DNA from 2 places in the Micromonospora hortensis genome. Region 2 is predicted to be linked to the other one. Evidence: riboswitches for the same ligand, from Rfam matches in the RefSeq annotation. Region 2 holds a riboswitch; the other holds the start of a gene.
What was found. Region 2 has a riboswitch for ZMP and ZTP ahead of NIE111_RS19545 (glycine hydroxymethyltransferase). Riboswitches for the same ligand answer to the same signal wherever they lie in the genome.
Positions count from the first base shown of each region.

Region 1: another riboswitch for ZMP and ZTP. It lies ahead of NIE111_RS05820 (bifunctional 5,10-methylenetetrahydrofolate dehydrogenase/5,10-methenyltetrahydrofolate cyclohydrolase); the one in region 2 lies ahead of NIE111_RS19545 (glycine hydroxymethyltransferase).

Region 1 is NZ_JAKKFE010000009.1:175,331-181,916, forward strand. It holds gene NIE111_RS05790 (MerR family transcriptional regulator) at 1-318, shown strand, start outside; gene NIE111_RS05795 (DUF2332 domain-containing protein) at 336-1,271, opposite strand; gene NIE111_RS05800 (FAD-dependent monooxygenase) at 1,417-2,529, shown strand; gene NIE111_RS05805 (CU044_5270 family protein) at 2,553-3,524, opposite strand; gene NIE111_RS05810 (RNA polymerase sigma factor) at 3,535-4,104, opposite strand; gene NIE111_RS05815 (NIPSNAP family protein) at 4,193-4,504, shown strand; ZMP/ZTP riboswitch at 4,679-4,760, shown strand; gene NIE111_RS05820 (bifunctional 5,10-methylenetetrahydrofolate dehydrogenase/5,10-methenyltetrahydrofolate cyclohydrolase) at 4,774-5,670, shown strand; gene NIE111_RS05825 (vitamin B12-dependent ribonucleotide reductase) at 5,886-6,586, opposite strand, start outside.
Region 2 is NZ_JAKKFE010000026.1:240,692-247,277, forward strand. It holds gene NIE111_RS19525 (histidine phosphatase family protein) at 1-310, shown strand, start outside; gene NIE111_RS19530 (NAD(P)H-hydrate dehydratase) at 294-1,163, shown strand; gene NIE111_RS19535 (hemerythrin domain-containing protein) at 1,243-1,743, shown strand; gene NIE111_RS19540 (SDR family NAD(P)-dependent oxidoreductase) at 1,804-2,610, opposite strand; ZMP/ZTP riboswitch at 2,760-2,849, shown strand; gene NIE111_RS19545 (glycine hydroxymethyltransferase) at 2,869-4,305, shown strand; gene NIE111_RS19550 (hypothetical protein) at 4,412-4,672, opposite strand; gene NIE111_RS19555 (aminotransferase-like domain-containing protein) at 4,740-6,074, opposite strand; gene NIE111_RS19560 (alpha-hydroxy acid oxidase) at 6,078-6,586, opposite strand, start outside.

The DNA of each region.
Region 1 (6,586 bases), on a different contig from region 2:
CGCCCGGACGCCGTCGCTGTGGTCCGGGACGCGGTGGCCCACGCCCTCGCGGCCGGTCTCGACCCGACCAGCCCGGACGCCGACCCGGTGGTCGCAGCCGTCACCGGCCGGTACGCCAGCCTGCGCTGTCACTCCGACGACGCCGACCTGCGTCGGCGGTTGCTCGACCGGCTGGTGCCGGCCAACGATCCCCGCCGGGACCGCTACCTCGACCTGTTGGCGGTGATCAACGGCTGGTCGACAGGCGACGCGACGGCGCCGGCGGTGGACTGGTTCATCCGGGCCCTGCGCGCCCGGATGCCCGAGCTGACCCGTTGAGCTGACCGATAGTGGCGTCAGCCGAACCAGGTCATCGCCTGGCCGTGGCCCCTCGCCCAGGCCAGCGGCTTCCCGTCGAGCGCGAGAACGTTGTACAGCGCATCGTCGGGTGGCTCGGGCAACGCGTCGTACCGGAGCACCTCCGGCCCCTCGTTCGCGACCCAGTGCCCCGGCAGCTCGCGGACCAACCGGACGAACGCGTCCCGGCGCGGCGGCGGCACCTGATAGAGCACCGACGTGTGGAAGACCACGAGCGTCGCGTCGGTCGGCGCTCGCGCGGCCAGCGCCGGCAGGTCGTCCACCAGGTCGCCGCGGACCAGCAGCGGCGGGTCGGCGGCGGCGACGGCCGCCGCGGCGCGCAGCCGGGCCCGCCGGTGGGCGTGCTCCGGCCAGATCAGCGCGTCCAACCAGGACACGTCGTCGCTGTCGGTCACGTCGAGCGGGTTGAGGTCCAGGCCGGCCCGCCACACCACCCGGGGTACGCCTCCCGGCGGCACCAACCCGTCGGCCGCGCAGTCGAGGACCAGCTCACCGGAGCCGACCTGATGGTCGCCGTAGCGGTATGCGTACCGGTCGGGGTAGAGGCAGAGCCCGGCCGACGCACCGACCTCCAGCAGGGCGAGGGGCTGCGGCAACGCGGTGAGCACCGGCAGTAGGACAGCGCACCGGCCCGCCTCGTTCGTCTGGGTGGCCCGGGTGCGCATCTGCGTCTCGATGGCCGGCCAGTGCGTCACCACGTAGTCGTGGAACGCGGCCGGGTCGTCGACCGGGCCACCGAGCCAACGGACGACGCCGAACAGCAGATTCGGTTGCCGCTTGGCCGACGGAAGCCCGCCGAGCAGGGTGAGCAGCTCGTCGTCGCCGGCGACGGCCTGCGACAGGCGCTCGTACGTGGGCGACACCCCGCGCGCCTCGCGGCTGCCGAACTCGGCGTACGTCTCAGCGGTCGTCATGCCTCATCGTCGCAGCCCATTCCTCGGTATTTCAGCCCCCGTTCCCGTGCGCTGGCTCACCCGCCTCGTAGAGTGCTGCGGCGGCTGGACCGTTGAGCAGCAGCTCAGTCGGGGTGCGGGCAGGGGCAACGGGGAGGAACGTGTCGTGCGGGGTGACGGTGTCCGGGTACTGATCGTCGGTGGAGGTGTCGCCGGACTGGCGGCGGTGGCCGCGCTACGCGAGTGGGGCGCGACGATCGACGTGGTCGAGCGGGCCTCCGAGCCGACCGACTCCGGCACCGGCATCTACCTCACCGGCAACGCGACGCGGATGCTCGACGTACTCGGTCTGTGGGAGCCGGTCGCCGACGGCGCCGTGGAGGTCACCCGGCAGCGCAGCGCCAACCAGCGCGGGCGTCGCCTCTTCGACATCGACGTGGCCGCGCTGTGGCGGGGCGTCGGGCCGTGCGTGTCGCTGCCCCGGGCACAGCTGCACCGGGCGCTGCTCGACGGCGTCGGCGACGCCCCGATCCGCTGGGGCCGCCAGCCGGTCGCACTCCTGCAAGAGGGCGACCAGGTCGCCGTCGAGTTCGACGACGACAGCACCGGACGGTACGACCTGGTGGTCGGCGCGGACGGGGTGAACTCGACGGTCCGCCGACTCGCCTTCGACGGCCAGGTGGCCCGCGACCTCGGCCAGTACGCGTACCGGTGGGTCGCTCCCCGCGTCGACGACGAACCGGTCTGGTCGGTGCAGTTGGGTCGCGGCAGGCAGTTCCTGACCATCCCGATCAGCGCCGAGCAGACGTACTGCTACTACAACGACGGCCCGGTGGCCGACCGGCCCGGCTGGCGCGACGAGCTGGCCGCGACGTTCACCGAGCCGGTGGCCACCATGCTCAAGGCCCTCGACTACGACGACGGCACCCTGCACGCCGGGCCGAACCAGGAGGTCGTGCTCGAATCCTGGTCCCGGGGCCCGGTGCTGCTGATCGGCGACGCCGCCCACGCCACCTCGCCGAACATGGCCCAGGGCGCGGCGATGGCTCTGGAGGACGCGGTCGTGCTCGCGTTGTCGTTGGCCGCCGCCGATTCCGTCGCCGACGCGCTGCGTGGTTTCGAGGCGCGGCGTCGCCCGCGTACCAACTGGGTGCTCAGTCAGACCCACCGCCGGGACAGGGCCACCGGGCTCCCGCCCTCGCTGCGCGACCTGGTGATGCGCCGCCTCGGCGAGCAGATGTTCCGCTCGAACTACGGCCCCCTGTTCGCCCAGCCCTGACCGGTCCGAGGTGACCGGCCCGCTCACGGCAGCTGGCCCGGCCGGTCCACGATGGCGACGCGGAGTAGCGCGACAGCCGTGTGCAGGGACTCCTTGCCGTTGCGCACCACCGACCCACGGCGGCCCAGGAAGACGTGGGTGTCGCGGTCGAAGAGGAAGTCCTCGTTGCCACCGATCACGCCGGGCATCCGGATCGCCACCCCGTGTCGACCTGCGGCGTCCACCACGTCGCCCGATATGACGACCGCTCCGGGCTCCCGCGCCAGCAGTTCGAACAGCGCCGCCAGCGCTCGGGGCGGCACGTAGCCGTCGAGCATCGACCGCGCGGTGGTGTACACCATGCTCTCGTCCCCGTACACGGCCTCCTCATCGGCGCCTTCGGGGAGATGCAGGTCGACCGGGTTTTCCCCAAGGTATCGAAGCAGCTCATCCGGATCGGTGGGCAGGTTGCCGTGGTACGCGGGCGGCTGGAACGCGTCGAGATCCTTCGTGGGATCGGCGGCATCGCTCATCCGGAGCACCGTCAGCTCGCCCCACCCGTTCGGATCGGTCTCCGGTCGGTAACGTCCCTGCGTGTACGCGACCCCGCCGGCCGACTCCCACAGTTGGTTCCGAATGGTCTGGTAAGGGCCGCTGTCCGGCAGGTCCCGGATTGTCGCCAGGGATTCCGTGAAGACGTACTGATCGGGTCGGGCGGTGAGTTCCGGCTGCTGCCGGGCCGCGTCGGCGGCCAGATGGAAGATCTCCGACGCGCTGGCCGTCGGCGGCGGCTGGTCGCCCACCCTGACCGTCTGCACCACCAGCGCACCGGCGGTCAGCGCGACCGCCAGCCCGAACGCTCCGGCAAGGCGCCAACCGCGCAGAAACCGGGTACGCCGTCCGGCGAGACGGGCCGCCGACGCCATCTCGGCCCGCTGGGCGACGTGTGCGGTCAGATCCCTGAGGAGCTGCTCCTCGAAACCCTGCGGCGACCGTTCGGTCTCGTTCATCGTCATCTCCGTCTCATCAGGCGAGGGTGGTGACCGGGCGGGCGAGCACGGCGCGGACGACGCGGCGGGCACGATGCAGGCGGACCCGAGCGGCGACCGGTGACATCCCGAGCACCGTCGCCGCCTCCGCGACGGTGAGGCCGTCCACGGCGACGAGTTCGACGAGCGTCCGGGTGCCCTCGGGCAGCTCGCTCAGTGCCCGATGGGTGCGGCGGGCCGCCGACTCGGCGTCGATCCGCTCCTCGATCCGGGCGATGTCGTCGGGGCCCAGGTCCCGTCGTCCGGCCAGCCGTCCGGTCACCCGCAGCCGTTGGGCCGCCCGACGCCGCTCGTCGCCGATGACGTTGCGGGCCACCCCGTACAGCCAGCCGATCTGGCTACCCCGGTCCGGTCGGTACCCGGCCGCCGACTCGATCACCGCCAGGAACACGTCGGCGGTGAGGTCGGCGGCGAGGTGTGGGTCGTCGACCCGCCGCGCCACGAACCGGCCCACGGCCTCCAGGTGCCGCCGGTAGAAGACCTCGAAGGCCACCGGATCGGTTCCGATGCCGGAAATGTCGTCGTCGGCTCGGCTCGGCTCACTCACAGGCCGTCCTCCCTCGTAGCCTTCACACCCCTTCTTCGTAAGCCGGAGCGCGGGTGTTACCGAACAATCCGGTCCGTAGGGTGACGCCATGATCACCTGTGTCCTCCACTACACCATCGACCCCGCGCAGATCGACGCGTTCGAAGACTTCGCCCGAGCATGGATGCGGCTGGTGACCAAGCACGGTGGTGTGCACCACGGCTACTTCCTGCCCGCCGAGGGCGCCAGCGACAAGGCCGAGGCGCTGTTCAGCTTCGAGAGCCTGGCAGCGTACGAGCGTTACCGCGCACGGTTCGGCAATGACCCGGAGTTCGTCGCGGCTGACAGCATCCGCGAAAGCTCGGGTTGTGTCGTGCGGTACGAGCGAACGTTCATGCGCCCGCTCCTGCCAACTGATTGAGCCCACCCGGCCCTGTCGACGGCACCAACCCCGAAGAGCGGTATACCTCAGAGGCATATTTATGCCTCTGAGGTATACCGCCGACCGGCACCATGCCCCCGGCGTGAGCCTGCCCGGCGCTGACGGCGGCACTGCTGGTCCAATTGGGCAACCGCCCTGGTGATGCGGCATCATCGAACCACCGGCGACTGGCGGCACGGGGATGGTGGAACCATCGGGGAGCCTCTCGCGGGCGTCGACCGCCTGGGCGCCTGCGTCGAGGAACCATCATGACCACGACCAGCGAATCCACAGAACAGCACACCCCGTCGGGCACGGCCCGCCTGCTGCCGGGTGCACCCGTCGCCGAAGCCGTCCTGGCCGAGACCGCCGACGCAGCCGCCCGCCTGCGCAACCGCGGGATCACACCGAGCCTCGCCACCATCCTCGTCGGTGACGACGACGCCAGCGCCGGCTACATCGCCATCAAGCAACGTCAGGCTGCCGCGCTCGGGTTCGCGTCCCCGCACGTGCATCTGCCGGCCACCGCCACCCAGGCCGAGCTACACCAGACCATTGCCCGATTCAACAACGATCCGGCCGTACACGGGCTGCTCGTGCAGTACCCCGTTCCGGGGCACCTGGACTACGACGCGGCGTTGCTGACCATCGATCCGGACAAGGACGTCGACGGCATGCATCCGCTGAACATGGGGCGTCTCGCCGTCGGCCTGCCCGGCCCGCTGCCGTGCACTCCCGCCGGCATCGAAGCCCTGCTGGCCTACTACGAGATCCCCGTCGCCGGTCGTGAGGTCGTCATCCTCGGCCGCGGCGCCACCCTGGGCCGCCCCCTGGCCATGCTGCTCGCTCAGAAGCGCCCGACCGCCAACGCCGCCGTCACCGTCGTCCACACAGGTGTGCCCGACTGGGCCCGCTACACCCGCCGCGCCGACATCCTCGTGGCCGCCGCCGGCGTACCCGGGATCGTGGGGCCTGAGCACGTCAAGCCCGGCGCCGTCGTCATCGGCGCCGGCGTCCGCTACGAAGGCCGGCGCCTCCTACCGGACGTGGACGAAGCGTGCGCCGAGGTCGCCGGCGCCATCACGCCCCGGGTCGGCGGGGTCGGTCCGACCACCGTCGCGATGCTGTTCCGCAATGCGGTGCGCGCCGCCGAGCGAGCAAGCTAGATCACCCGCCGTCCCGGCTTCCCTGAGCCGATGGCCCGCCTGGCAGCCCACCGCGCAACACCCTGACGAGCGTGATGCCTGTGAGTCATCAAGATGACTCACAGGCATCACGGCCAACGACAACATGCCCTCCCGCGCGAACCTCCAGAGGACCCGGAAACGGCGCTGCCCCGACTCCCACGAGGGAGCCGGGGCAGCGCCGCGTTTCGCGTACGTCAGCTGCAGCCGCTGGTGGAGCCGCAGCCCTCGCAGACGTAGCAGCTACCGGCGGGGCGCATCTTCGTACCGCAGGTGAAGCAGAGCGGCGCGTCGGCGGCCTTGCCGATCACGGCCTCCAGCAGTTCGGTGCTGGAGCCCACGCTCGGAGCCGGCTTGGCGGCGGCCACGTCGGCCATCTCCTGGGCCGGCTGGGCGACAGCCTCCGGCTTGGCCGGGGTCGCCACCGGCGCGGACGACGCCATCGCGGTGAGCTCGGCGCCGGTGACGCCGGCAGCCTCCGCGTCGGCCTCGGCCCGCAGCTGCGCGGCCCGCTCCGTGGCGGTGAAGATGCCCAGCTCGGCGCGACGCTCGTAGGGCAGGAAGTCCAGCGCCAGGCGACGGAAGATGTAGTCCATCACCGAGGCCGCCATCCGCACGTCCGGGTCGTCGGTCATACCGGCCGGCTCGAAGCGCATGTTGGTGAACTTGCTGACGAACGTCTCCAGCGGCACGCCGTACTGGAGGCCGATGCTGATGGCCACCGAGAAGGCGTCCATCACGCCGGCCAGGGTCGAGCCCTGCTTGGACATCTTCAGGAAGACCTCACCGAGGCCGTCGTCCGGGTAGGACGACGCGGTCAGGTAGCCCTCGGCGCCACCAACGGAGAAGCTGACCGTCTCGGACGGGCGCTTCTTCGGCAGGCGCTTACGCACCGGCC
Region 2 (6,586 bases):
CTGGACGGACGTGGCGTTGCGGCTGCGGACGCTGCTGGGCGACCTGCGCCGCGACCACGAGGGTTGTCGGGTGCTGCTCTTCGGCCACGACGCGCTGGTCTTCCTGCTTCGCTATCTGCTGGAGGGGTTGACCGAGGACGAGCTGATGGCGCTGACCCGGCAGGACGTGATCGCCAACTGTTCGATCACCGAGTGGTCGGCGGACGGCGAGGACCGCCTGGCCCTCACCGCCTTCAACGATGTCGCGCACCTGCGTCAGCAGGGCGCCCAGCCGACCAGGGAGGACGAGATCCATGCCGAGCCGGTCTGAGGTGAAGGTGATCACCCCGGCGTTGTTGCGGGACTGGGCGCTGCCGGTGCCGGTCGGGGGAAAGGAGAGCCGGGGCACGGTGCTGGTGGTCGGCGGTTCCCGCTTCACGCCGGGCGCGGTGCTGCTCGCCGGGGTGGCCGCGCTGCGCGCCGGTGCCGGGGTGCTCCAGTTGGCCGCCGCCGAGTCCACCGCGGCCGCGCTGAGCATCCAGGTGCCCGAGGCGCTGGTGATCGGGTTGCCGGAGACCTCCGACGGCGCGGTGGCCGCGGATCGCGACGGGCAGCTCGGCGACCTGGTCGCGCAGGCCGACGTGGTGGCGGTCGGCCCCGGTCTGAAGGCGATCGACGAGACCAACCGCCTGCTGGGCCTGGTTCTGGAGGCGGCCCGTCCGGACACGTCGCTGGTACTCGACGCGTACGCCCTGGGTGCGCTCAGCCACGCACCGGACCTGCTGGTCGGCTCGGGTCGGCCCGTGGTGCTCACCCCCAACGTGACCGAGGCCGGGCACCTGCTCGGGCGGGAGCCGGGCGACGACCTGGACGCCGAGGCGGCCGAGTTGGCCGCGCGGTACGAGGCGGTCGTGTCGCTGTACGGGCACGTGGCCGCCCCGGACGGTCGGGGCTGGCGGGAGGAGAGCGGCGACGCCGGGCTGGGCACCTCCGGCAGCGGGGACGTGCTCGCCGGGTTGCTGGCGGGGCTGCTGTCCCGGGGCGCCGACCCGGCGCAGGCGGCCTGCTGGGGCTCGTTCGCGCACTCGGTGAGCGGCCAGCGGCTGATTCCGCGCTACGGCCGGATCGGTTTTCTGGCTCGGGAGTTGCTCGACGAGATCCCCCGCACCCTGGCGATGGTCTGAGGCGGTTTCACCTGTTTCCGCAATCGGCGCCGGGGTACCGGAACTCCACCAGCCGAGACTCTTCAGGGAGGTCATACCGGTGTCGACCGATGCCATCGTCCTGCTCAAAGAGGACCACAAGGAAATGCGCCGCCTGTTCAAGGCCTTCCAGGACGCCGAGGAGGGGCCGGCGAGCCAGCGGCAGAAGCTGGTGGACCAGATCCTGGAGGCACTGACCGTGCACACCTACCTGGAGAACGAGGTGATGTATCCGGAGGTTCGCCGGTTGCTGCCCGACCTCGAGGACGACATCCTCGAGTCGTACGAGGAACACCACGTCGCCGATGTGCTCTGCGCCGAGCTGGCCAGCATGGACGCCGACGACGAGCGGTTCAACGCCAAGACGACGGTGCTGATCGAGAACGTCACCCACCACGTCGAGGAGGAAGAACAGGAGTGGTTCCCCAAGGTCCGCGACGCGCTGGGCCGCAAGCAGCTCCAGGAGATCGGCGAGAAGATGATCGCCTTGCGCGCGGACGCGCCGCGGACCCCCACCGCGCCGAAGGCGATCAAGAAGGCGCTCGATGCGGTGACGGCCTGAGGCACCCGCTCACACCGAAGGGCCCGGCACCGTGCCGGGCCCTTCGTCGTGCGTCACGGGTCAGGTGCCCGATCCCGGCTCGGCCATCCTGCGGTGCTGCTCGGACTTGAGCTTGTCCGGAATGATCTTGCCGGCGGCCGTCTGCACCTTGTTCATCAGCGAGCCGGCGGTGATCGTCTGATCACCCCTCATCATCGCCTCGAAGCCCTGCTCGGCGACCTTCGCCGGGTCGTCCTTCTTGCCCGAGCCCACCCGGGTGTCCTCCATGTCGGCCCGGTCGAAGAACTCCGTGTCGGTCGGCCCGGGCATCAGCGAGGTCACCGTGACGCCGGTGTCCTTCAGCTCGTTGCGCAGCGCCTCGGCGAAGGACTGCACGAACGACTTCGACGCGTTGTAGACCGCCTGGAACGGCCCCGGCATGGTGGAGGCGATCGACGAGGTGAAGAGGACCCGGCCCGTGCCCCGCTCGACCATCCCGGGCAACAGCCGCTTCGCCAGGTGCACCGTCGACCGCACGTTGAGGTCGACGATCTCCAGCTCGTCGGCGAGGTCCGTGCCGCCGACGAAGGCGCCACCGGCGCCCCGACCGGCGTTGAGCGCCAGCGCGTCCAGCGGCCGTCCGGTCGCGGTGACGGCGGCCACGAGTTCCGTCACGCCCTGCTCGCGGGCCAGGTCGACGCGGACCGACCAGATCTGCGGGCCCCCGTCGCGGCGCAGCTTCTGCGCGGCCGCCTCGATGCCGTCGTCCTCGGCGGCGATCACCAGGTCGAAGCCGTGCTCGACGAACTGCGCCGCGAGCTCGTACCCGATTCCGCTGGAGGCCCCGGTCACCAGGGCGAGCGGCCGGTCGGAGGTGGGTGTGGTCATGTTCTCGACTCCTTCTGTACGAACCCTGACCGCACCCGTGACGGTGCGGTGGTCTCCTACCGTGTGCCCCGCGACGCACCGCCCAATCACGTTGGCGGGGTCGCCTCCCGGAGGGCGGCCCGAACGGCCGGTTCCGGCCCGGTAGGATCCTTCCGGGCCGTTACTGGCGCGTGGGGATGGAGAACCATCGGGGAGCGGCCTCGTCACGTGGACGTTTGCCGAGCGCCTGGGCCTTCCCGCACGTCTGTTGGAGGTCGCATGTCCCGCAACGCCGAATCCACCGCATTCCGGAGTGCCCTTGAGGTGATCCGGGCTGTAGAGCCGCGGGTCGCCGACGCCATCGGCGCCGAGCTGACCGACCAGCGGGAGTCGCTCAAGCTGATCGCCAGCGAAAATTACGCCTCCCCGGCGACCCTGCTGGCCATGGGCAACTGGTTCAGCGACAAGTACGCCGAGGGCACCGTCGGCCGCCGCTTCTACGCCGGCTGCCAGAACGTCGACACCGTCGAGGCGCTCGCCGCCGAGCACGCCCGGGAGCTGTTCGGCGCCGCGCACGCGTACGTGCAGCCGCACTCGGGCATCGACGCCAACCTGGTCGCCTTCTGGGCGGTGCTGGCCGACCGGGTGGAATCTCCCGCGCTGAAGAAGGCCCAGGTCCGCCAGGTCAACGACCTCACCGAGGCCGACTGGTTCGCGCTGCGCCGCGAACTGGGCAACCAGCGGATGCTCGGCATGTCGCTGGACGCCGGCGGCCACCTCACCCACGGCTTCCGGCCGAACATCTCCGGCAAGATGTTCGACCAGCGCAGCTACGGCACCGACCCGGCGACCGGCCTGATCGACTACGACCGGCTGGCCGAGGCCGCCCGCGAGTTCAAGCCGCTGATCCTGGTGGGCGGCTACTCGGCGTACCCCCGGAAGGTGAACTTCCGGATCCTGCGCGAGATCGCCGACTCGGTCGGCGCCACCTTCATGGTCGACATGGCGCACTTCGCGGGCCTGGTGGCCGGCAAGGTGTTCACCGGCGACTTCGACCCGGTGCCGCACGCGCACATCGTCACGACCACCACGCACAAGTCGTTGCGCGGCCCGCGCGGCGGCATGGTGCTCTGCCAGCCGGAGTTGGCCGACCAGGTGGACCGGGGCTGCCCGATGGTGCTCGGCGGCCCGCTGCCGCACGTGATGGCGGCCAAGGCGGTCGCGCTCGCCGAGGCCCGCCGGCCCGACTTCGCCGACTACGCCCAGCGGATCGTCGACAACGCGCAGGCGCTCGCCGAGGGGCTGCTGAGCCGGGGCGCCACGCTGGTCACCGGCGGCACCGACAACCACCTGGTGCTGATCGACGTGTCCGGCTACGGGCTCACCGGCCGGCAGGCCGAGCAGGCCCTGCTCGACTCGGGCATCGTCACCAACCGCAACTCGGTCCCGCAGGACCCGAACGGCGCCTGGTACACGTCGGGCATCCGGATCGGCACCCCGGCGCTGACCACTCGGGGCCTGGGCACCGCCGAGATGGACCAGACCGCCGAGCTGATCCACACCGTGCTGACCCAGACCACCGCCGGCGCCAACGCCGACGGCACCCCGTCGAAGGCGAAGTACAACCTGGACGCCGGCCTGGCCGACAAGGTGGCCCGGCAGGCCACCGATCTGCTGGCCACGTACCCCCTCTACCCCGGTATCGACCTGAGCTAGCCCCTCGACCGCGTCGATCATGGAGTTGTGGTGCCCGATCCGGGCTGGTGCACGACTGTCGTCCACCACCACGATCCCATGATCGACGCGGGGGGCGGGGGGGTCCTCAGTCCATCGGGCGCTTCAGGTGGTAGCGGTGGACCTCGGTGCTGCCCTGGACGTTGTTGACGTCCTCGGCGGCGGACACCAGCTCCCACCCCTCCCGGCCGGCGCGGTTGAGGTGCGCGATGGCGGTGTCGCCGTAGGCGGTGATGTCCTTGCGTGACCCGTCCGGGGCGTACCAGACGAACGAGACGTGAAAATTGCGGCCCTGTCCCTGATAGCGACGGACGAGCAGGGCGTACTCCCAGGCAACCATGCGGTTTATTATGACCGTCCAACCAGGACGGCGGCACGCGGGTCGTCGCGCATTGCCATCCGATGAACGCGGTGTGTCAACCCGCCCGGCGCGCCACCTCGTCGGTGATCAGCGCCGCGAGCCGATCCAGCCCGAGGTCGATCTGTTCCGGTGTGACAGCGCTGACCGACAACCGCAACGCGTGGACCGGCGCGGTGTCGTCGTAGAAGTGCGCCATCGGCGTCCACAGCACCCCGTAGTCGCGCCCCGAGCGGTCCAGCAGCGCGTCGTCGACCGGGAACGGCACTGTCACCACCACGAAGAACCCGCCGGCCGGCACCGTCCACCGCACCGCGGGTCGGTCCGGCCGGTCCGGCTGATCGGGAAAGCGCCGGGTGAGCCCGGCCACCAGGTGGCGCAGATTCCGTGTGTACGCGGACCGCTCCCGGGTGTTCGCGGCCACCAGGCTGCATCCGTGCTCCAGCAGCCGGCCGCCGATCACCGCCTGCGCGATCGGCGACGTGTTGACGGTGACCATGCTCTTGATCATGGCGAGTTGGTCGGCGAGCGGGCCGACCCGCCCGTCCGGGCCGGCAACCCGCTGGTCGGCGACGACGTAACCCACCCGTGCGCCGGGGAGCACGGTCTTGGCGAACGAGCCGAGGTAGACGACCCGCCGGCCGGTGTCCAACGCCTTCAGGGTGGGCGGGCGTGGTCCGTCGTCGCTGTGGAACAGGCCGTACGGGTTGTCCTCCAGCAGCAGCAGGTCCTCCTGCCCGGCCAGGTCCAGCAGCCGTTGGCGGTCGGCGGTGTCGATGCTGACCCCGGAGGGGTTGGCGAAGTCCGGCATGAGGTAGCAGGCGCGTGGACGCAGCCCCGCCGCCCGGACGCGGTGCACCTGGGTGGCCAGGTCGGCGAGGTCGACCCCGGCTGACCCACCGGCGACCGGCCACACCGGCAGGTCCACCAGCCGTGCCGCCCCGGTCAGCCCGACGTAGGTCGGGGCGACAGCGAGCAGCACATCGGTCGGCCCGGCCCGCAACGCCCGCAGCACCAGGAACATGGCCTCCTGGCAGCCGACGGTCACCACCACGTCCTCCGGGTCGACGGTGATCCCCTCGTCGACCGCGAGGTTGCGGGCGATCAGGTGGTGCACGATGCCCTTGGTCCGGCCGTACTGCAGCAGCAGCCGCCGGGCCTGCTCGGGTCGGTGCCCCAGGTCGTCGAGGAGGTGCCGGTGGAAGGTGTCCAGGTGCCGGTGCACCGCCGCGAGGTCGAAGAACTCCTCGTATGGCCGTCCGGCCGCGAGGGACACCGCCGCCGGGTAGCGCTCGGACACCTCGTTGAGGAAGTTCATCGAGGTCAGCGCCGGATCGCCCAGCGCGGGGTGCAGGTCGGCGACGGTCAGGTCGACCGGTTCGGGGGCGCTCACCCCTCAGCCCACCCCGAGGGTGCGCAGCTCGCCGGCCGCCACCACGTCGGCGCAGCCGGCCAGGGTGAGCGCATCGGTCAACTCGGCGACGAGCAGCCCCAACGCGTCCCGGGCGGCCGGTTCGCCACCGGCGGCGAGGGCCCAGAGCAGCGGCCGGCCGACCAGCACCCCGGCCGCGCCCAACGCCAGCGCCCGCAGCACGTCGGTGCCGCACCGGATGCCGCTGTCCAGCAGCACCTGGCAGTCGTCCCCGACCGCGTCGACAACCTCCGGCAGCATGGTGACGCTCGCCGGTGAGCCGTCCAGTTGCCGCCCGCCGTGGTTGGAGACGACCACCGCGTCCGCGCCGACCCGTACCGCCTCGGTCGCGTCGCGCGGGTCCAGCAGCCCCTTGACCACCAGCGGCAGGTCGACCTGCTCGCGCAGCCACGCCAGGTCGGCCCAGCGCAGCGCTGGCGCGAACGACGCGGCGGTGTGCGCGGCGATCGCGGACACCCCGGGGGCACCGGAGT